Regions from separate parts of the Undibacterium sp. Ji22W genome, predicted to be linked through region 1. Evidence: predicted binding sites of a transcription regulator. Region 1 holds the regulator's gene; each other region holds the start of a gene.
The links. Region 1 encodes sigma-54, which starts transcription at its own class of promoters, with help from an activator protein. Its sites were predicted from a motif close to TGGCANGNAANCTGCTTT; they were not measured.
Positions count from the first base shown of each region.

Region 2: the regulator sigma-54 is predicted to act here: its motif matches at 1,092-1,109, upstream of glnA (type I glutamate--ammonia ligase).
Region 3: the regulator sigma-54 is predicted to act here: its motif matches at 4,818-4,835, upstream of prpB (methylisocitrate lyase).

Region 1 covers NZ_JBMPOU010000005.1:13,047-20,610, forward strand. The annotation lists gene ACO0KW_RS19355 (cation:proton antiporter) at 1-1,615, opposite strand, end outside; gene ACO0KW_RS19360 (KpsF/GutQ family sugar-phosphate isomerase) at 2,198-3,232, shown strand; gene ACO0KW_RS19365 (KdsC family phosphatase) at 3,232-3,798, shown strand; gene lptC (LPS export ABC transporter periplasmic protein LptC) at 3,788-4,441, shown strand; gene lptA (lipopolysaccharide transport periplasmic protein LptA) at 4,447-5,061, shown strand; gene lptB (LPS export ABC transporter ATP-binding protein) at 5,072-5,815, shown strand; gene ACO0KW_RS19385 (RNA polymerase factor sigma-54) at 5,832-7,322, shown strand.
Region 2 covers NZ_JBMPOU010000002.1:7,078-14,641, forward strand. The annotation lists gene glnA (type I glutamate--ammonia ligase) at 1-893, opposite strand, end outside; gene ACO0KW_RS06900 (rhodanese-like domain-containing protein) at 1,489-1,947, shown strand; gene ACO0KW_RS06905 (TonB-dependent receptor plug domain-containing protein) at 2,022-5,009, opposite strand; gene ACO0KW_RS06910 (2-dehydro-3-deoxy-6-phosphogalactonate aldolase) at 5,332-5,964, opposite strand; gene ACO0KW_RS06915 (TonB-dependent receptor) at 6,067-7,564, opposite strand, start outside.
Region 3 covers NZ_JBMPOU010000003.1:803,962-811,525, reverse strand. The annotation lists gene acnD (Fe/S-dependent 2-methylisocitrate dehydratase AcnD) at 1-2,412, opposite strand, end outside; gene prpC (bifunctional 2-methylcitrate synthase/citrate synthase) at 2,599-3,753, opposite strand; gene prpB (methylisocitrate lyase) at 3,895-4,785, opposite strand; gene prpR (propionate catabolism operon regulatory protein PrpR) at 5,042-6,661, shown strand; gene ACO0KW_RS15980 (response regulator) at 6,821-7,198, shown strand; gene ACO0KW_RS15975 (chemotaxis protein CheC) at 7,201-7,564, shown strand, end outside.

The DNA of each region.
Region 1 (7,564 bases):
ACATCAGACTACCTTCCATTAAATCGGGCACCACCTCTGTCGCCCCAGCGGCGCGCAATTTTTCTAAATCGGTATCATCATGACTTCGTACCACCACTGGTAGACTGGGATTGAGTTCATGTACCAAATATAAAATTTTCAGCGCCGACGGCGTATCCGTATAAGTAATCACCAAAGCGGCCGCGCGATTAATACCGGCAGCGGTCAGACTTTCGCGCCGTCCGGCATCGCCATAGGAGACATTTGCGCCGGCATTTTGCGCTTCGCTGATGCGATCCGGGTCCAAATCGAGCGCGTGGTATTCAATTTTTTCATCGGTCAGCAGGCGGGCCAAACTTTGTCCACTGCGACCAAAACCGGCGATGATGACGTGCTTCTTCACCTTCATGGTTCTGGCTGCAATCTGCGTTAAAGCCAAGGATTGCATCATCCATTCGCTGGCTGACAGCTTCAATACTATCCAATCTGACTTTGCCAAAATGAAGGGCGAGATCAGCATCGATAACACCATCGACGCCAACATCAGCTGCAATAACAATGGGTCAATCAAATTCAAACCACCGGCTTGATTCAATAATACAAAGCCGAACTCACCTGCTTGCGCCAAACCCAATCCAGTACGTAACGCGACACTGGTCGGACAAGAAAACAGGCGCGCAAGTGCGAAAATCAAACCAAATTTCAACATCACCGGGCCGATCAGCAGTAATAAAATCAACCATCCGTATTCAAACACCAATTGCAAGTTGAGCAGCATGCCCACGGTAATAAAAAACAAGCCTAGCAACACATCACGGAAGGACTTGATGTCCTCTTCCACCTGGTGTTTATATTCAGTTTCTGAAATCAACATACCTGCAACGAAAGCACCAAGTGCCAGGGATAAGCCCGCTTTCTCAGTCAACCAAGCTGCACCCAATGTAAATAGCAACAGATTGAGCATAAATAACTCTTGCGAACGACGCCTAACGACAATCGCGAACCATTCCCGCACGACTTTTTTACCAACAAAAAATAGAAGAAATAGAACGATGGTTGCTTTCGCCGCTGCCATAGCTAGGCTCATACTTAAATTTTCAGAGTCAGCAGCAAGTGCGGGGACCAAGATCAACAAGGGAACTACGGCCAAATCTTGAAACAACAAGACGCTAATAATTTGTCTTCCGTGCAGACTTTCCAACTCCAATTTCTCTGTCAGCATCTTTGAGACTATCGCGGTGGACGACATCGATAAGGCACCGCCAATTGCAAATGCGGCTTCCCAACTCATCGTAAAATACTGCGGCAACACAAACGCCGCGCCAAAACACAAGAGCATCGCTAAACCTATGGTGCCTATCACTTGTGCCATACCTAAACCGAATACGGCGCGACGCATAGAGATTAACTTTGGTAGCGAAAATTCCAATCCAATTGAAAACATCAAAAACACCACACCGAATTCCGCTAACAAATGAGTAGTAGAACTCTCCTGAGCCCACCCCAAGGCATGTGGACCGATCAAGATACCCACAGCCAGATAGCCGAGCATGGGCGGCAGGTTCAAAAGACGTAAGGCAACCACGCCTAAAACGGCGCTGCTCAGCAAAAGTAAGGTGGTGTCGAGTGCATTCATGCTGACTATTATTACCGATTATGGAAGCCTACAGAGTTGCTGAATATCGACATACAGGGAAAGTGCGCGCAAAAACGCGCTATTCGTGCGATTCCATATCGTATTTCAGTGGGGTCAATGGATATCAGAGGATGCACATCAACATCAACTTAAGAAAATATCACTGTGGTCGGCATACGTAGTAGCCGACCACAGTGATATCCAATAACGGGCACTGAATGCGCGGAGTAAGCGATTTGGCTATCAAAGTCGCCAAAACAACGAACTAGATAACACGATAGCGCCATGACATAGCAACTTTTCAGGCTCAACATTGAAATCTTCATTGCGGTGAGTTGTTTAAATCAAATAACGATCAATCGAAAAAATTCCAGTCACAATTCAAAAGGAAAATAGAGGACACTCAGCCATCAATACCTTCTTGATAAAAATTTATTTAAAAAACGTTTCCAATAGTTGGTGGATGTTCACCGCCTATTTTGCGTTTATCTAATAAATCCGACGTTAGGTAAGCAATTTTACGATAGCTATTTTGCATCTGGCAGAGTTCTTGCTTTGTGATATTTGGTTTATACTCCGCACATGAACTCATTAAAACCATTTTCTGAACCACTGGCAGCGCTGTCCGCAGATGCGACAGCGAATCACGCATTGCAATTGGCATTCGATACTTTGCAAATTGAAGCGGATGCCATTCTCAGTCTCAAACAACGAATCGCCGGAGAAGATGCTCTTGCATTTATTGAAGCGATTAAGTTAGTCTTAAAATGCAAAGGACGATTAGTCGTTTCAGGCATCGGCAAGTCAGGTCATATTGCACGAAAAATTGCGGCAACCTTTGCCTCGACTGGGACTCCAGCATTTTTTCTGCATCCCGCAGAAGCGGCGCATGGCGATCTCGGCATGGTAACTTCGCAAGACGTTTTTATCGCGATTTCCTACTCGGGTGAAGCTGGCGAATTGGTGTCTATTTTGCCGATCTTAAAGCGCTTGGGTGTCAAACTAATCGCAATGACAGGCAACCCACAATCAACTTTAGCTAAACTGGCAGACTTACATTTGAGCGTGCATGTCGATAAAGAAGCTTGCCCTTTAAATTTAGCACCTACGGCGAGCACCACCGTCACCTTAGCTTTAGGTGACGCTTTGGCCGTAGCCGTGCTCGATGCACGTGGTTTTAAGGAGGAAGATTTTGCACGCTCACATCCGGGTGGCGCATTAGGGCGCCGCCTATTAACCCATGTCAAAGATGTGATGCGGACGGGGAATGCGATCCCGCAGGTCAAACCCGATACTAAGCTAAGTAGCGCCTTATTAGAAATAACGCAAAAAGGCATGGCAATGACAGCGATCGTCGACGACGACAATCAAATCGTCGGTGTGTTTACCGACGGTGACTTGCGTCGCTTAATGGATAAGCCACTAAATTTTTCCGAATTAATTATCGCCGACATTATGCGCAAGAATCCGCATCGTATCGGCCCAGAGCAATTAGCCGTGGAGGCCGTGGAAATCATGGAACAGCATCGTATTAATCAATTGCTGGTCGCAGATGCCCAAGGCAAACTGGTCGGTGCTTTGCACATTCATGATTTAACCCGCGCGAAGGTGATTTAATGAGTGCGCTTTCCTCCGATATCGCTATCGAAGCAACACAGCGCGCGGCTCAAGTTCGTCTGATGATTTTTGATGTTGACGGTATTTTGACTGATGGTAGTCTCCACTTTGGCCCGGACGGCGAAATGATGAAGACTTTCAATGTGCTCGATGGTCAAGGCATCAAACTATTGCAAAGTGCCGGCATTGCGACAGCAATTATCAGCGCAAGACAATCGCCAATCGTCAGCAAACGTGCTCATGATCTTGGGATTAGCCATGTGATGCAGGGAATACATGATAAGAAATCCGCCTTCCTTACATTGACTCGCGAATTGGGAATGCCGCATGAGGCCTGCGGTTTTATCGGCGATGACGTGATTGACCTGCCGATACTACTCCGCGTAGGTTTTTCGGCTAGTGTGCCGAATGGCCATGCGGAAGTACGTAGCCGTGTTTGCTACGTCACACAGGCTAGCGGCGGTCGTGGAGCTGCGCGCGAAGTGTGTGATTTTATTCTGCAAGCACAGGATAAATACGCCGCGGCTTTAGCCACTTTTTTGAATGTGAGTAACGATGACTGCTGATCGTATCCGTGTCTGGCTAGGCGTCGCCTTATTAGGTTTGGTTATGCTGGGCAGTTTTTGGGTGTATGAAGTCATGCGCCGCCAAAGCGAGGATGCATTGTCTAGCACCAAAGACCGTAGCGAGCCAGATTATTACGTTGAGCATTTTAATTTTGTTCGATTATCGCATTCACAAAAAACGAACTACCGCGTGACGGGCGATAAATTAATTCACTTCCCAAAGGAAGATGAGTTTGAAATCATACAACCTAGAATCGTCGGCATTGATCAAGAAAAAATGCCCATGACAATGAGTGCAGAACGTGCGATCGTCAAACAGAAAGTGCAAGAAAAATCGCAAAGCAAACCTGAAGACCAGATTCATCTGGTCGATAAGGTGATTTTTGAACGTATGGGCAAAGATGGTCGCAGCAATATTCGCCTGCAAACCTCTTTTCTGGTGCTTTACCCTGACAGCGAAAAAATGCGTACCGACAAAGAGGTGAAAATGAATACAAATTATTCAGAAATTACCGCGACAGGAATGCGTGCTGATAACGCACAACAAAAAATTGAATTACTAAGCAAGGTGCATATGGTGATGGAAAAATCACCTTTGCAACAAGAGAAGAAACCCGCCTCTCCTACCAAGAAAAAAGCATAAAGATTATGAATTATTTCGATGAGAAACAAACTCTGAGCAAATCCGCAATCACATTCACCACTCGCGCTGTATGGACCGGCATCTGCTTGTTGTCCCTAAATGTGTACGCAGAAAAAGCTGACAGCCAAAAAAAGACCAAGGTTGATGCCGAATATAGTTCTTACGATGGTAAGACCGATACCAAGGTATTGAAAGGCAATGTGGAAGTAACACGCGGTACTTTGCAAATTAAAGCGGAATCTGCGATCGATAAAGAAACCTCAGACGGCGGTGGCAGTGTGATATTAACTGGCGGTTCAGGGCGTCAAGTTTTCTTTCGACAAAAACGCGATGGCGGTGCTGATTTATGGATAGAAGGTTATGCGGATCGCGTCGAATACGATAAGAAAACCGAGGTCGTAAAGTTTCTTGCAAATGCCAAAGTACGCTATCTGAATCAGCAAAAAGTGACGCAAGAGCAAGCGGCAGAGTTTTTCTCTTACGATAGCATCAACGATGTTTTTGAAGCGACGAATTCCTCAACGGGAAAACGTATTCCAGGTGGTGGACGAGTAACGATTACGTCTGAACCAAAAGAAAAAAAATCTGAACATAAGCCTGAAATAAAACAAGAAAAGTAAGTAGACCAATATGACCAGCACATTAGTAATTCAGGGACTGCAAAAACGCTATGGCATGCGCCAGGTGGTACACGACGTTTCGTTGCAAGTCAAAAGCGGCGAAGTCGTCGGTTTGCTTGGCCCGAATGGCGCCGGCAAAACCACATCGTTCTATATGATCGTGGGTCTAGTGCCGTCTGACGCTGGCAAGATTGATGTTGATGGTGTGGATATTTCTAACTTCCCTATTCATGAACGTGCTCGTTTGGGGCTATCTTACTTGCCACAAGAAGCGTCGGTTTTTCGTAAGCTATCAGTCGAAGACAATGTCAGAGCAGTGCTCGAATTGCAAAGTAATGAGTCTGGTCAAGCGTTATCAAAAATTGAGATTGATAAACGCCTCAATACATTGTTAGAAGAGTTGCAAATCGATGGCTTGCGTGAGAACCCTGCGCGCGCTTTATCCGGTGGCGAACGACGTCGGGTTGAAATCGCCCGAGCATTAGCTACCAACCCCCGTTTTGTATTGTTAGACGAACCGTTTGCGGGCGTTGATCCGATTGCTGTCATAGAAATTCAACGCATTGTCCGCTTTTTGAAGGAGCGTGACATCGGCGTTCTGATTACAGATCACAATGTGCGCGAAACTTTAGGTATTTGCGATCGCGCTTACATCATCAATCAAGGCTCCGTCTTAGCAAGCGGGCGTCCAGACGAAATCATCACCAATGAGACGGTAAGACGCGTCTACTTGGGCGAACATTTCCGCATGTAAAGAACGCGAAGACGCCATGAAGCAAAGCCTACAGCTACGTACTTCGCAACATCTCGCGCTGACCCCGCAGTTGCAACAGTCCATACGCTTATTACAATTATCAACCCTAGAATTGCATCAAGAGCTCGAAGTCTTGCTGATAGAAAACCCGATGCTGGAACGGGTGGACGATGCCTTAGACAACGCGGTCCGCCTGCTCGCGGACGGTACACTGAACAATGCAACGAATCAAAGTGAAACCGAATTCAAAGCCGTAGAAAATACATCTTCGGAAGCAACAGAAACCTCAGCCAGCGCTGATGCTGCTGAAGCTTCGGCGGAAGCAGAAGTGCCGAACAGTGCTGACGACTGGAGTTTCGACGAAGCACCTGCATCGGGCTCGAAGAATAACGATGAGGAAGATGGCAGGCCGCAATTAGAAGCGGCGCAGACCACCTTACGCGATCATTTACTTGAGCAGATGCGCATCTCTATTCGTGAGCCACGTGATCGCGCTCTGATTGAACTGGTGATCGATGCCATCGACGAAAATGGGTATTTGTGTGAATCTTTAGAAGATATCCATGCTGGCTTGCCTATCGATTTATGCGTGGAATTGGAAGAACTGCAATTTGCCTTGAACATGTTGCAAAGTTTTGAGCCTGAAGGTGTGGGAGCACGCAATACGGCCGAATGTTTAGCGATTCAAATCAAACGCTTCCCGAAGATTCCATTTGTAACCCGTCGGCTAGCGCTACAAATTGTTCAGGAATACTTAGCGCTGTTCGCACAGCGAGATTTCACGAAATTACGGAAATTTTTACATTGCGACGATGAAGATTTGCGCGAAGCACAAGTTGTGATTCGCCAATGCAATCCTAAGCCTGGCCTGGCATTTGCCGCAGCAAAATCGGATTATGTGGTGCCCGATGTTGTTGTTAAAAAAATTGGAGACGATTGGCAAGTTATGCTCAACCGAGACGTGATGCCGCGTCTGCGCATAAATCACATGTATGCCAACTTAATGAAGCAACAACGTGGCGATGGAAGTCTCAATCCGCAATTACAGGAAGCTCGGTGGCTGATCAAGAATATGCGGCAACGATTCGACACGATATTGCGCGTTGCACAAGCCATAGTGGAAAGACAATACAATTTTTTCACGCACGGTGCGGTGGCAATGAGACCCCTTGTTTTGCGCGAAATAGCTGATACACTAGGATTACACGAGAGCACTATTTCGCGTGTGACAACTCAAAAGTTTATGCTGACGCCACACGGCATGTTTGAGTTGAAATATTTTTTCGGCAGTCACGTCGCAACGGAAACTGGCGGTGAAGCATCTTCCACAGCGATACGGGCGCTGATCAAACAATTAATAGGAGAAGAAGACCAGAAGAAACCTCTCTCGGATAGCAAGATCGCCGACATATTGGGAGAACAAGGAATGGTCATCGCACGGCGCACTGTTGCCAAATACCGCGAAGCTCTGAAAATTCCCCCAGTCAGTCTACGAAAATCTTTTTAAACAGTTCTTGAATTATTGCTTTCTAACGTTATATATGATTTAGCTCAAAACCATTTATTACCAATGAGCGATTGTAGTAACGAGTTCGAAAAATGCTGATTAAGCATAGCAGGGACATCAAGTTTTCTGTGCGAATCACAGCTGCACCTTAGGTACAGTGAGTATCGCTAAGGAAAATTGATTGCTCGGTAGCTTTAACAAATTTTTTAAGTTTAGATAGCAAATAAAAGCAATATCACCAT
Region 2 (7,564 bases), on a different contig from region 1:
AGCGCGAAATCAGACAAACCAGCATAGCCGTCACCTGCAAACAGGTTTTTGCCGTCTTTCCAGATAGATTGATGTACGTGCATACCAGAACCGTTATCACCAACGATAGGTTTTGGCATGAAAGTTGCTGTCTTACCATAAGTGTGCGCGACGTTCCATACAACGTATTTCAAGTTTTGCGTCCAGTCTGCGCGCTCTACCAAAGTCGAGAAGCGTGTACCGATTTCATTTTGACCAGCGCCAGCAACTTCATGGTGATGCACTTCGACTGGAATGCCCAAGGATTCCAAAATCAAGCACATTTCGGAACGCATATCTTGGAAACTGTCTACTGGTGGCACTGGGAAGTAGCCGCCTTTCACTGTAGGACGGTGACCTGTGTTACCACCCTCGAGTTTTTCGCCTGTTGTCCATGAGGCTTCGTCAGAGTCAATCTTCACGAAGCAGCCAGACATGTCGATTTTCCAGCGTACGCTATCAAAAATGAAGAATTCTGGTTCTGGGCCGAAGTAAGCTGTATCACCGATACCAGAAGATTTCAAATACGCTTCAGCGCGTTTAGCAATAGAGCGTGGATCACGGTCATAGCCTTTACCATCGGCTGGCTCAATCACGTCACATTGCATGAACAATGTCGTTTCTTCCATAAATGGATCAATATTCGCCGTGTTTGGATCCGGCATCAGCAACATGTCAGACGCTTCAATACCTTTCCAGCCAGCGATAGAAGAACCATCAAATGCATGACCAGATTCGAATTTATCGATATCGAAGTGAGAAATAGGCACTGTTACATGCTGCTCTTTACCGCGCGTATCTGCGAAACGGAAATCAACGAATTTTACTTCGTTATCTTTCGCCATCTTCAACACTTCTGCTGGGGTCATTGCCATTTGAAACTCCTTAATCATTCAAAATAATCGTTCAAAAATAAGTTCTAGAACTACGACATCAAATCAAAATGCATAAGAAATAGACAGTATTGTTGCAATCTATCTCTATTCTCACTCCTTTTTATGACACTAAGATGGCAAAAATTTGCAAAACGCACCATCACAATGCAAAAAAGAATCGAGAACACGACGAGGATATTAGCAGAAAGCGTGCCATGTACAAGAGAAAGAAGGCAAGAAAAACTGTAGATTTAAGTCTTTGTTTTATAAAGAGAAATCCAACCTCAATGAATTAGATATCATATCTACAAATTATTGGACGCACCAAAATAATGCATTTAAAGTATGAAGCACCAATTTGGTGCGTATATGAAGTGTCGAAATGGTGCACGAGAAAGCCAGCGCAAACTTCACGAAGTAACTCCCTCTCCGCATCAAAATTCATTTCTTGTTGAACGATGCTCCATGTTGAAAACGCACATGCAAATTGCCAAACAGAAATTCAACGTAAGTTCTACAATAGACAATGCAACGAGCTGCGATGATGATCACACCAGCGGGCGCTATCAATCAAAATAAAAGCAAAGGAAAACCAATGAACACCATAATCGATAAAGCAAAGCATCGCGGGCAAGAACAACAATTACCTTATGCAGGCGCAGTAACACCAGAGGAAGCTTTTCAATTGTTGCAAGATAACAATCAAGTACTATTAGTCGATGTGCGTACAAATGCGGAACGTGATTGGGTCGGGCGCGTGCAAATCGCGGAAGGACAGCATAAGGCGGTGCAATGGAGCCTGTATCCTAGTGGCGCGCCAAATCCAGAATTTATGGCGCAATTGACTGCAGCGATCACGGATAAAAATACACCTATCCTATTTTTATGCCGCTCTGGTGTGCGCTCACGCCATGGCGCAAAGTTGGCGACAGAAAACGGTTACACCGCTTGCTATGACATTTTGCAAGGATTCGAGGGTGATAAAGACCATCATGGTCATCGTAAAACTGTTGGTGGCTGGTGCTCAGCTGATTTGCCTTGGATCGGTGCCTAGAGTCTGACCAGCGTTTATGCAAAAAAGCAGCGAGGAAATGAATCCCTTCGCTGCTTTTTTACTAAACAGACAGCTTATTTGAATTTGTAACTAGCCGAAACGCTGAGCACGCGCCCAAATAAATTCAAACCATGATTGTAACCTTCCCAGCCATACGGATCGTAGAAGGGTTTGGTATTCAACACATTCTTGATATTCAAGCCCAAACGCAGGTCTTTGATCGGCGTCCAATTCAAACCTAAACTGACTGTTTTAAACGCGGGTGCGCCACCACAATTATTTGGTGCCACCGCCACATCAGCGGCAGTACATGAGGTCGGGTTATTGTTTTCCTCGTCATTCTTGTCATACGCCCACTTAGAACCACCGGTGTAATTTACAAATACACTGGCACCGAAATCACGATATTGCCAATCCACATTGAAATTCGCACGCAATTTTGGATTGCCGTAATAGCCGACATAGTTTTGGGAGAAACCAGATCCATCGTCACCATTGTAGGTATTCCGGTTCATGATGGTCGCTGCTGTACCAAAGTTCAGCTTACCGTAAGCACCGAGATCAAAACGCGCATGCGCATCGATATCAAATCCGTCGAGCAAAGTACGGCCACGATTCATGTACTTATTCGTCAAACCTGCCAAAATCCCGACAGAATACTTCGGTACGCCAGCCGCACAGGCAGCCGCGTTGGCAGAATTAGCGCACATCCCGGCCACCGCTGCCATATTCGCTTTATCAAAATCAGTAATTGGTGCGCGAACCGCATTAGGCGCGCCAATTAACGCTGGACCATATTTCTCAACTGCTTGATCATAAACTTCAGTGAAATCCTGACGTACGATTTCGTTACGGCGATAGACAAACCAATAGTCGGCAGAAATATCAAACTGTTTGGTCGGCTGGAACACTAAACCAAATGTGCTGATCTTGGCTTTTTCGGGTTGCAAATCCGGGTTCGGTGGCGTCAAACCGCCAATATTGATACTGCAATTTGAATTCAATAAGGACTTACCTAAATCTTGATCGCTTGCGCTGACCGACTTCATCAACATCTTGGCGATCGCATTCGTTTCGTCGCAACGCACGGTGTCACGCATACCTCCACGTTGCGCGTACACGCCACCGACACCGGATTCAGCCAGGTTCGGCGCACGGAAGCCCTGCGAATACGTACTGCGAATTAAGAGTTCACTCAATGGCCGATACGTCACACCTATCTTCGGCGCGAGATTCGCTGCAAAATTCGGATACTTATCGATACGTGCCGCGGTGTTCACTTCCAGATTCTTTGCTAACGGGAAAATTGCTTCACCGAAGATCGCCGCGATCGTGCGTGAACCATCAAACCATGAGCCACCTTGTTGTGTGATTTTACCGTTGGCTGCATCTTGATTACCCGGCGTTTCAAAGCCTTCATGCATCAGGTTCACACCAAAGGCAGCGCGCGCATCACCGGCATCCATCTTGAATAAACTACCTTCAAGTTTGGCATCCCAAGTCACCAACTTAGTCCAAGATTGAATATCAAAAGTTGGATAAGCCTGACGCAATAAAGCGGCATTGCTGTCACTGATCACACCAAATTGATACGCAGGATTGTCCGCAATGTAAGTGCGCTTGGTGACAGGATCAACCGTGAATGGCCCGAAGGCTTTTTCAAAGCCATCTTTATTCACATTAATGGTTTGGTATAAGGTCGAATGACTGCCTGCAACCGCTAACGCAGATTCAAATTCCCACTGACCAAATGCGCCGCGCACACCTGCCATGGCGCGATAAGTTCTATCTGTATTTTGTTGACCAAAATGTCCGTTCGCATCCTGCAATAAATAAGTTAAGCCAGCAGCCCCACCCATCTTCGCTTTGAGATCCGCACTCATGTTTTTCAGGTACACATTATTCGGACCTAAGTAAGGATAGCTAAACGTATTAAGTGTTGTGCCGGTATTGCGCGAATACCAGTTTGCCGTACCGCCACCACTACTGAAGGTACGTGGACCATTTTCACCGCGCATATCGATGTCGGTGAAAGCGACTTCAGCGAAGCCTTCCCAATCGGATCCCAAATTCATACGGCCGCTAACAAAAACTGTAGCGCGATCTGAGGTTGGACCAGTATCCAGAGCGTACGGCAAGGTATTCCAAACGCAACGGGTACCGGAGCCTTCGGTCACAAAAGTGGTACAGCCAGACGCAGCTTGTTGGTACCGTTTATTCGCTGCGTTCTTGTCGAAGACAAACAATGTTCCAGGATTTAACACACCTGGTTGGCTACCTTCATTGATGCGAAAATTACTGACATAGGTAGGATTGTTGATGTAGAACTGCTCAGGTCGTTTCAGGTAAGTATCTTCTAATGCGATGCGATCGCGTTTGTACAAATTGACAGAGCCATAAACATTGTAATTATCGGTCGCCAAATCGCCGAAACCGAACAAGGCGCTTGCTTGTCGCTCACCATACGATTTCACATCGCGCGAACTATCTACCGTCGCGCTGGCTTCAAAGCCTTTGTATGATTTCTTAGTAATGATATTGATCACCCCCGCCACCGCATCCGAACCGTACACTGCGGAAGCACCATCGGTCAGTACTTCCATTCGTTCTATCGCCGCAGCCGGGATCGCATCAATGTTGACAAATTGTGTTTGAAAGCCTTCTGGTGCGCCATAAAAAGACAACCGACGTCCATTCAACAGGATCAAAGTTCCCTGTGCGCCTAACCCACGCAAATTCGCTTGTGACGCACCATCAGAACCAGTAAACATAGAACGAAAATCTTGCTGTGCCGGACGCGCAGCAGGTAAGTTATCGAGCACTTGCAATAAAGTACGTGCGCCCATGCTTTCAATCTGCTTAGCGCTGATGACTTGCACTGGTGAAGCAGTTTCCGCGTTCACCCGCTTGATACTAGAGCCAGTAACTTCTACCTTCTGCACTTTCTCGGTTTTTTCTACTTTCTCTTGTTTGTCTTTTTTTATTTCATCGTCATCTGCAGCTAAGCTGCTAGACGCAAATCCTATCGCCAATAATGCTGCGGCAATCCTAGTTAATTTCATTGAGTTCTCCTGTTATTTTTTAGCTCAATCTCTGACAGGCAAGCAATTTTGCAAAGCTTGCCGCAACAGATTTTTTCCGAAGCGATAGGAATTCCCAGAGCAATCTTGAGAATTGACTATCGACATAGGCAAGAATAAAGGGGAATGGAAAAAGCCAACAGCGACAAATAATTAAGCCTGCATCAAGAAAAATTTTATGATGTAGGCGAGTAATTTTTGATGCAAATAGCAGAAAGGAAAATAGGAAATCGCCAGAATGCGGAACAACTTCTGGCGACTGAATTACGTGACAACAAGTTCGTAAAAAAAAGACGCTATCAACTTACACTGCAGTCGCCTGTTGTCGCCAAGCCTGCACATAGGCTTCAGCATTCTGACGGACTTGAGTCAGGCTATCACCAGCCTTATATAGATTCGATCCCAACCCGAACCCATTCGCGCCGGAAGCCAGATAAGTCGACATACCATCGGGTTTTACACCGCCAACCGGCAGACAAATTGTTGATACTGGCAATACCGTGCGCCACGCTTTCAATACCGTTGGCGCAACGCTTTCAGCGGGAAATAATTTCAAGCCATCTGCACCGTTTTCAAGTGCAGAAAAAGCTTCCGTCAACGTCGCCACACCGGGCGCGCAAATCATCTGCGCCTGTTTCGCAGCGCGTATGATTTTGCCGTCGGCGTGCGGCATCACGATCAGACGGCCACCAGCTTTCTGTACATCCTCCAGTTGCTGCAAGGTAAGCACCGTACCTGCGCCAATCAAATAGTCACTTGAGAAACGTTGTGCTAACAATCGTATGCTTTCAATCGCGTTCGGTGAATTGAGTGGCACTTCTATGCAACGGAAACCAAGCTCGACCAGCACCTCAGCGATCGCTACACATTCATGATTTTGTATGCCGCGCAAAATAGCCAGCAAAGGCAGGTCTGCCATGTAATCAGTTAATGTCATTAATACTTCACTCTCGAAAATAAAAAAACGCTCTCATCGAACATAACATGATGAGAGCGCTCCCACAAGATCAGGCTAAACAAAGCTAGCTATGACTAACTCTTAAAACTTGTAATTGTATTCCGCAGTCAAACGTGCAGAACGTGGCGCAGTGCGATTCCCACCTTGACGATATGTCGGGCTAATGCCACCTTCACCATCATTTGAACCACTACCTTCAGAATTGATGGTACGCACATCGAACACATTGAACAAATCCATTCTCAGCGTTAAACCTTTCAAGAAAGGCGCTTGGTACGCGAGATTCAAGTCCAACTGCGAAGTCCAAGGCAAACGTCCATGACTACCACGCGGAGATGGCTTACCGCCTTCTGCATCGCAGAAGAAGAAGTAATTTCCACCATAGTAGCCAACGTCTTGCCCTGCTGATTCTGGTAATTGGCCGAGGCAATTACGTGGACGACCGGAGGCTAATTGTAAGTTCGCGCCTAACATCAATTCAGGTGTCAATTGATAGTAGCCATAGCCTTTAAACACGTGGGTTCTGTCGCCTGACAAAAAGCCATACGCGTTATAGGCCAATTCTTTGTAATCCGAACCCGCACTCAAACCAACGTCTCCACCCGCCACGCCGGAATCTGTCTGTCCTTCCGTATTCCCTTTACTACGTGACCATGTGTAAGTGATTTTGCCGTACCAACCATTTTTGAATGGATGTTCGAGGAAGAAGTTCAACGCTTCATAAGTACGACGAACTTTAGGCAAACCAATATCTTCAGCTGTCAAATGGGCTTTAACCAATGGGCTGCCGCTGCCAGAACCGTGCGGATCAAACCATACTGTGTTCGCTTCGCCCGTATTAATCACCATACACCAAGATGGATACAAACTATTGTCCGTGCCACCTGTATCTTCTTCTAAATTAGGATAACCATTGCGTTTACCCCAAGCAAAAATAGGACGTGGATCACAAGTATCATCATAGGTCGTGCGCAAAGTACGATACGTGCCCATTACACCAAAATTAAGCGATGAAGAAATGGCTTTCTCAAAGCCCAAAGACATTTCATCTTGATAGAAAGGCTTAATGTTTTCTGCAGCAACTGAACGTGCATCAGGCGAGGTGTTGATATTCACAATAACGTCGCTGATAGGATGCAATCCTTGTGGCACGCCTGTAGTAGGATCAACACCGGTGTAAGTGTAATAACGTGTCGTTGTTTTCAACTCAGATCCCATGTTCCCTACTAGGTTAGTGGGAACTGGCATGAAGTAACGACCTGCATTCGCATACACTTTGAAACTACTATCACGGTTGACGTCCCAAGTTACACCAAGACGCGGTGCGATTTGGCGAGTCTGTGAAATCACTAACTCGTGCTTGTTATTGTAGTTATGGAATTGCTCATTACGCAGGCCCAAATCTAACAATACATTATCCGTGACTTGATAGCGGTCTTGTATGTACTGTGCCGATTGTGTCGTAGAAGGTGCGCCAGACTTGAAATAAGTTCCTTCACTGACATAAAAGCCTTGCGTACCATATCCGCCGCCCTGCGCTAAGGTCTCATTCGCACCTGCTGGCTTCCAGGTCGTTGGA
Region 3 (7,564 bases), on a different contig from region 1:
GTCATAGGTTTCTGTTCCGTCTAATTGCAAAGTCAAACGATTGACACCCGCTTTAAATTCCAGTGGCAACACACCCATCCCCAATAAATTGGTACGATGAATCCGTTCAAAACCTTCCGCCACAATCACTTCCACGCCTGCCAATCGCACGCCTTTTGCCGCCCAGTCACGTGAAGAACCTTGACCGTAATCGGCACCGGCAATAATGATCAGCGGTTGTTTGCGTTCCATGTAAGTTTCGATGGCTTCCCACATGCGCGTCACTTTACCTTCGGGTTCAATGCGTGCCAAAGAACCGGCTTTCACTTTGCCTTCCGCATCGCGCACCATTTCGTTCTTCAAAGTGGGATTCGCAAACGTCGCGCGTTGTGCAGTCAAATGATCGCCACGATGCGTTGCATAAGAATTGAAATCTTCTTCTGGTAAGCCCATCTTTGCAAGATAAGCGCCAGCCGCGCTATCAAGCATAATCGCGTTGGATGGTGATAAATGATCGGTCGTAATATTGTCACCTAACACCGCCAGAGCACGCATACCTTTCATGGTGCGCTGACCAGCTAATGCGCCTTCCCAATACGGCGGGCGACGGATATAAGTGGAAGGCGCACGCCAATCGTATAGAGGCGCTACGCTGGCCGCTTGCTCTGTCGAGATCGCAAACATAGGCTCGTAGACTTTACGGAACATCTCAGGCTTCACGCTGGACTTCACAATCGCATCGATCTCTTCATCGGTCGGCCAGATATCTTTCAAACGGATCTCTTTGCCATCGACTACCGTCAACACATCTTTCTCGATATCGAAACGGATCGTGCCAGCAATCGCGTAGGCAACAACGAGTGGTGGCGAGGCAAGAAAGGCTTGTTTCGCGTAGGGATGAATACGGCCATCGAAATTGCGATTTCCGGATAACACAGCGGTCGCATACAAATCGCGGTCAATAATTTCTTGCTGAATCACAGGATCTAGTGCGCCAGACATGCCATTGCAGGATGTGCAAGCGTAAGCGACGACGCCAAAACCCAAGGCTTCCAGATCAGACATCAAGCCCGCTTCTTCCAGATACAAAGTCACTGCTTTAGAACCTGGTGCTAAGGATGATTTAACCCAAGGCTTACGGGTCAAGCCAAGGCGGTTTGCATTACGCGCCAACAAGCCAGCAGCAATCACATTGCGTGGATTGGAAGTATTAGTACAGCTGGTGATAGCAGCGATGATGACCGCACCATCTGGCATTTGGCCTGGCACATCGTCCCAAGCAGCAGCGATACCTTTTGCTGCTAAATCGCTGGTAGCAACGCGAGCGTGCGGATTGGACGGGCCCGCCATATTGCGCACGACCGATGACAAATCAAATTGCAGTACGCGTTCGTATTCAGCTGTTACCAAAGAGTCGGACCATAAGCCAGCCACTTTTGCGTAGGTTTCGACCAAAGCTACTTGTGCATCTTCACGACCAGTTAATTTCAAATAATCGATGGTTTGTTGATCAATACTGAACATCGCTGCTGTCGCACCGTATTCAGGTGCCATATTCGAAATTGTCGCGCGATCGCCAAGCGTCAAGGCTGCCGCACCGCTACCGTAAAATTCAAGATAAGCGCCCACCACTTTGGATTTACGTAAAAATTCTGTCATTGCTAAAACAACGTCGGTTGCGGTGATGCCTGGTTGTGGTTTACCACTGAGCTCCACGCCGATAATATCCGGCAAACGCATCCATGATGCACGACCGAGCATGACGTTTTCCGCTTCCAATCCACCGACACCAATCGCGATCACACCAAGTGCATCAACGTGCGGCGTATGACTATCGGTACCTACTAAAGTATCTGGAAAAGCCACACCATTTTGTGACTGGATCACAGGTGACATGCGCTCCAGATTAATCTGATGCATGATGCCATTCCCTGGTGGAATCACTTCCATATTTTTAAAGGCGAGCTTGGTCCAATTAATGAAGTGAAAACGATCTTCATTGCGACGGTCTTCAATCGCACGATTCTTTTCAAAGGCTTGCGGATCAAACCCACCGCATTCAACTGAGAGCGAATGATCGACGATCAATTGCACAGGCACCACGGGATTGACCTGTGCTGGATCGCCACCTTGATCCGCAATCGCATCGCGCAAACCTGCAAGATCAACCAAAGCTGTTTGACCAAGAATATCGTGACATACAACGCGCGCCGGGAACCATGGAAAATCCAAATCGCGTTTACGCTCGATAAACTGTTTTAAGGAATCCGTCAAAGTCGCTGGATCGCAACGACGTACCAAGTTTTCGGCTAGAACTCGCGAGGTGTAAGGCAGCTTGGCGTACGCGCCAGCTTCAATCGCATCGACAGCTTCACGCGCATCGAAATAATCGAGTGAGGTTCCTGGGAGGTTTTTGCGGAATTGTGTGTTCATTAAATGTTCCTTGTTCTATTTTTTACTGCATCGCCGACGTTTCGGGATTTAGCTGCTGCATTGGATCGTTTAGAAAATCCGTAGTCGGGATGCAGCGCTAGGCGGCAAGCACAGCAATATGTCGATATTGCGAGCATTGCCAACAACGCGATGCGCCCGAGTACGGGTTTTAAAAATGATCCAAATTTATTTGCGATCTTTTAACGGTACAAACGCCAAATCCTCAGGCCCAACATAATTCGCACTCGGGCGAATGATCTTGTTATCGATACGTTGTTCAATGATATGTGCCGACCAGCCTGATGTACGTGCGATCACGAACAAAGGTGTGAACATTGCCGTTGGCACGCCCATTACGTGGTAAGACACGGCAGAGAACCAGTCTAGATTCGGGAACATTTTTTTAATGTCCCACATCACTGTTTCTAAACGTTCAGCGATGTCATACATCTTGGTAGAACCAGCTTCTACTGACAAAGTACGCGCGACTTCTTTGATGACTTTATTACGTGGGTCAGAAACCGTGTACACAGGGTGACCGAAACCAATCACCACTTCCTTATTTTCCACGCGACGTTTGATATCGGCTTCAGCCTCGTCTGGATTGTCATAACGCTTTTGAATTTCAAAAGCGACTTCGTTTGCACCGCCATGTTTAGGACCACGCAAAGCACCGATTGCACCTGTGATAGCAGAGTGAATGTCGGAACCTGTACCAGCGATCACGCGACTGGTGAAGGTAGATGCATTGAATTCGTGCTCTGCGTACAGAATCAATGAGGTGTGCATGGCACGAACCCAAGATGCTTTTGGTTTTTCGCCATGCAGCAAGTGCAGGAAATGACCGCCGATAGAATCGTCATCCGTTTCAACTTCAATACGTTTGCCGTTATGACTGAAGTGATACCAATACAGAAGCATAGAACCGAAAGACGCCATCAAGCGATCAGCGATATCACGTGCACCAGGAGTATTGTGATCATCTTTTTCCGGCAGCGTGCAACCTAACACCGATGAGCCTGTGCGCATCACATCCATAGGATGTGAAGACGCTGGCAAGGCTTCTAAAGCCGCTTTCAAATTTGCTGGCAAACCGCGCAAGGATTTCAACTTCGCTTTGTAGGCGGCAAGTTCTGCCACAGTCGGCAACTTACCATGTACCAGCAAATGCGCGATTTCTTCAAACTCGCAATTATCCGCAACGTCCAAAATGTCGTAGCCACGATAGTGCAAATCGTTACCTGTTTTGCCTACGCTGCACAAGGCAGTATTGCCAGCTGCAACGCCAGACAAAGCAACAGATTTTTTTGGTTTGAATGTTGGGTTTTCTTGTGTGGTCATTTCGTTTTCTCCAAAGTATATTCAGTTCAATTTCAAAACCCCTCAACGCCGAGGCGCTAAGAAAACGAAGAAAGAGGAAGCTCGTCTCTGCGCTCCTCTGCGCCTCTGCGTCTCGGCGTTGAGGGGTTTAAATTTAAATTATTATTTCCCTTTTTGCTGGGCAAACAGAGCATCTAATTTTTGTTCGAAGTCGTGATAATTGATACGCTCATAGAGCTCCATGCGTGTTTGCATAGTATCGACCACATTCTTTTGCGTGCCGTCGCGACGGATCGCAGTGTAGACATTTTCCGCTGCTTTGTTCATGGCACGGAATGCGCTCAATGGATACAGCACCAGACCAACGTCAGCGGAAGCTAGCTCCTCGACTGAGTACAAAGGTGTAGAACCGAATTCAGTAATGTTCGCGAGAATAGGCACTTTGACTGCATTAGCGAATTGCTTGTACATCGCCAGTTCAGTGATCGCTTCGGGGAAGATCATATCGGCACCAGCTTCAACGCAAGCCAACGCGCGATCAATCGCTGCTTCCAAGCCTTCTACTGCCAGCGCATCGGTACGCGCCATGATCACGAAATTTTCATCAGTGCGTGCATCGACAGCAGCCTTGACGCGATCAACCATTTCTTGCTTACTAACGATTTCTTTACCTGGACGGTGACCGCAACGCTTGGCACCGACTTGATCTTCAATATGCATCGCTGCCGCGCCGAACTTGATCATAGACTTGACGGTGCGCGCAACATTGAAAGCGGAGGAACCAAAACCGGTATCGACGTCGACCAACAAAGGCAAATCACAGACGTCAGTGATACGGCGCACATCAGTCAACACATCGTCAAGATTGGAAATACCCAGATCTGGCAAACCCAAAGAGCCCGCTGCGACACCGCCACCGGACAAATAGATCGCCTTAAAGCCAGCACGTTTCGCCAATAAAGCATGATTAGCGTTGATCGCGCCGACGACTTGTAACGGAGATTCTTCTTGCATCGCCTTACGGAAGGCTGCACCTGCGGAATATTGAGACATGTTCTTTTCCCTTTAAGTTGGATGCAATCCTTATTGCAAAGCGCGTGCCAATCGCGATGGATCGCACAAACCAGGTTAGGAGATACTTTAATAATCAAACACTTAAAAGATGGCAAAGCGTGAAGAGCTTGAGCAAAAAACTCAGCTATGTTGCAGAATCACGTTGCAGATGAAACAAATTTGAAACATAATGCAGGCAATATGAAACATCATTTGAAACACCGAATGAAACATAGCATATTTAAGTGAGAATACTATGAGCCGCCGCCCTCCCATTCCCCGAGACCCCCAAGACAAGCCTGTAATCTGGACAGTATCCATCTCACGCCTGTTCGATTTATTCCGTGACATCATGGTCGAATATGATGCCAGCGCAGATATCGAGCCTATTCATCTTGGTTTCGAGGAGGCTGCGCAAGTCTTGCGCGAACGTCTGCAGACCGAATGTTGCGATGCAGTGATTGCAGCCGGCTCAAATGGCGCTTACTTAAAAAATCGATTACCTATTCCAGTTGTCATCGCCAAAGCGAGCGGCTTTGACGTAATGCAAGCCTTAGCCCGGGCACGCAAAGTATCGCGTCAAATCGCGATCGTGACTTATCAGGAAACCATGCCTGAATTAGCCGATTTCAAGGCAACATTCGGCTTTCAGGTTGAGCAAAGAACCTACGTCACAGAAGAAGATGCAAAAAGTCAGATCAGCGAACTTAAAGCTATGGGAGTTCAAGCGATAGTAGGCGCTGGACTCATCACAGATTTGGCTGAAGAGGCCGGACTGACTGGTATTTTTATGTATTCCGCAGGCTCAATTCGTCAGGCTTTCGACGACGCCATTGAAATCTCTCGCTTGACGCGTCTAGAGGCATCAAAAGGTCGGCAACAACCAATTGGTGAGCTACGTGCTCGCCATAGTATCAATGACTTGCGTGGCGATTCCAACCTCATGCAAGAGGTCAGACAATCGATTATGTTGTATGCACGTTCACCTGCCACGGTGTTACTGCAAGGCGAAACTGGCACTGGCAAAGAGCTGGCTGCGCAGGCCATCCACAAAGAAAGTGCACGCGCCCGGCAACCTTTTGTCGCTGTCAATTGTGGTGCGATAGCGGAATCTTTACTTGAATCAGAATTATTCGGCTATGAAGAAGGCGCATTTACCGGCTCACGTCGGGGTGGACATGCTGGCTTGTTTGAAGCAGCAAATCGTGGCACGTTATTCTTAGACGAAATTGGCGAAATGCCGCTGAACCTACAAACACGACTCTTGCGAGTATTAGAAGAAAGAGAAATTGTTCGCGTCGGTGGTGTACGCCCGATACCGGTCGATGTCCGCATCATCAGCGCAACTCATTGCGACCTTGAACAGCGAATTCGCGATGGCAGGTTTCGTGCAGACTTATTTTATCGCCTTGCAATATTACGCTTGCGTTTGCCAGCGTTGCGAGAACGTCCGGAGGATCTTGTCACGCTGGCACAATGGAGCCTAAAACACGCATGTGCGTCGATCGGGGCCCGTCCACATCCGAATTTGCATGCGGAAGTGGCACACTGCGCCGATTTACTACAAAATTATACGTGGCCAGGCAATGTACGTGAGCTACGTAATCTGATGGAACGTGTCGCACTCTACCTCTCGGTTACGCCATTGCAGGCGATCACGTCTGGATTTCTATTAAAATTATTACCAGAAATGAAATCTTCGGAACATCAAAGGATCACTTCAGTCGACAGCGTAAGCATCAGCCAACCTATCGACGATGATCAGTCGATAGGAAGTCTGATGAGAAAATTCAATAATAACCGAGAAGCAGTCGCGCACGAGCTTGGCATCAGCCGAACCACGTTATGGCGTCGCTTACGTTCTATTCAATCGTGACTAAATGGTTCTTTATGCTTCTCAAAAAAGCCTAGAAAGACACAATAAGTCACAAATTTTCACCTTAATGTGCGGTATAACTCTATCTATTTATTCAAAAAAAGATGGGTAATATAGAATACACACATTCTAAGTAATCCGTCATTTATAGGACAATCCATGACCAGCGATACGAATTTGAAAAAATTATTAATCGTCGACGATAGCAAAGTATCTCGCATGATTATTCGCGCCAGAGTACAAGCCGTTTACCCAGATTGGGAAATCCTGGAAGCCAGTAACGGCACTGAAGGCATAGCCCTTAGCCAGCAACACCAACCTGATTTCTGTACGATGGACATCAATATGCCTGGCATGCTTGGCACCGAAGCTGCAGAAATTATTTTGAAAGAGATCCCGAGTATTCGGGTGGTGATTTTTTCTGCAAATATACAAGAGAGTTTTCAAGACCGAGCCTTGGCTTTGGGTGCGATATTTGTCGCAAAGCCCATCACAGAGAAATCTATAGCCGAAGCATTACGTTATTTTTTAGGATAATCGTGGAAAGCTTAACCGAACTTCATCTTGATGCATTGGCCGAGGTCTTTAACGTCGGCGCTGGCCGCGCGGCAGCCAGTTTGAGCGAAATCGTCGGGGATGAAGTAAAACTATCAGTACCCTCTATTGAGATCAAGAAATCGTCTGAAGTCGATGCGAGTGTCATGGCGTTCAACAGCATGAAATTTGGGGTAGTCAGTCAACATTTCTCAGGGCCGTTTGATGCACAGGCTCTGCTGCTGTTTACTGAGAGTCACGCACTCGAAATCGTCCGCGACATGATGGGCTCACAAATGAGCATAGAAGAATTAGCCGAATTCGAGCAGGAAGCCATGTGCGAACTAGGCAATATTATTCTAAACGCCT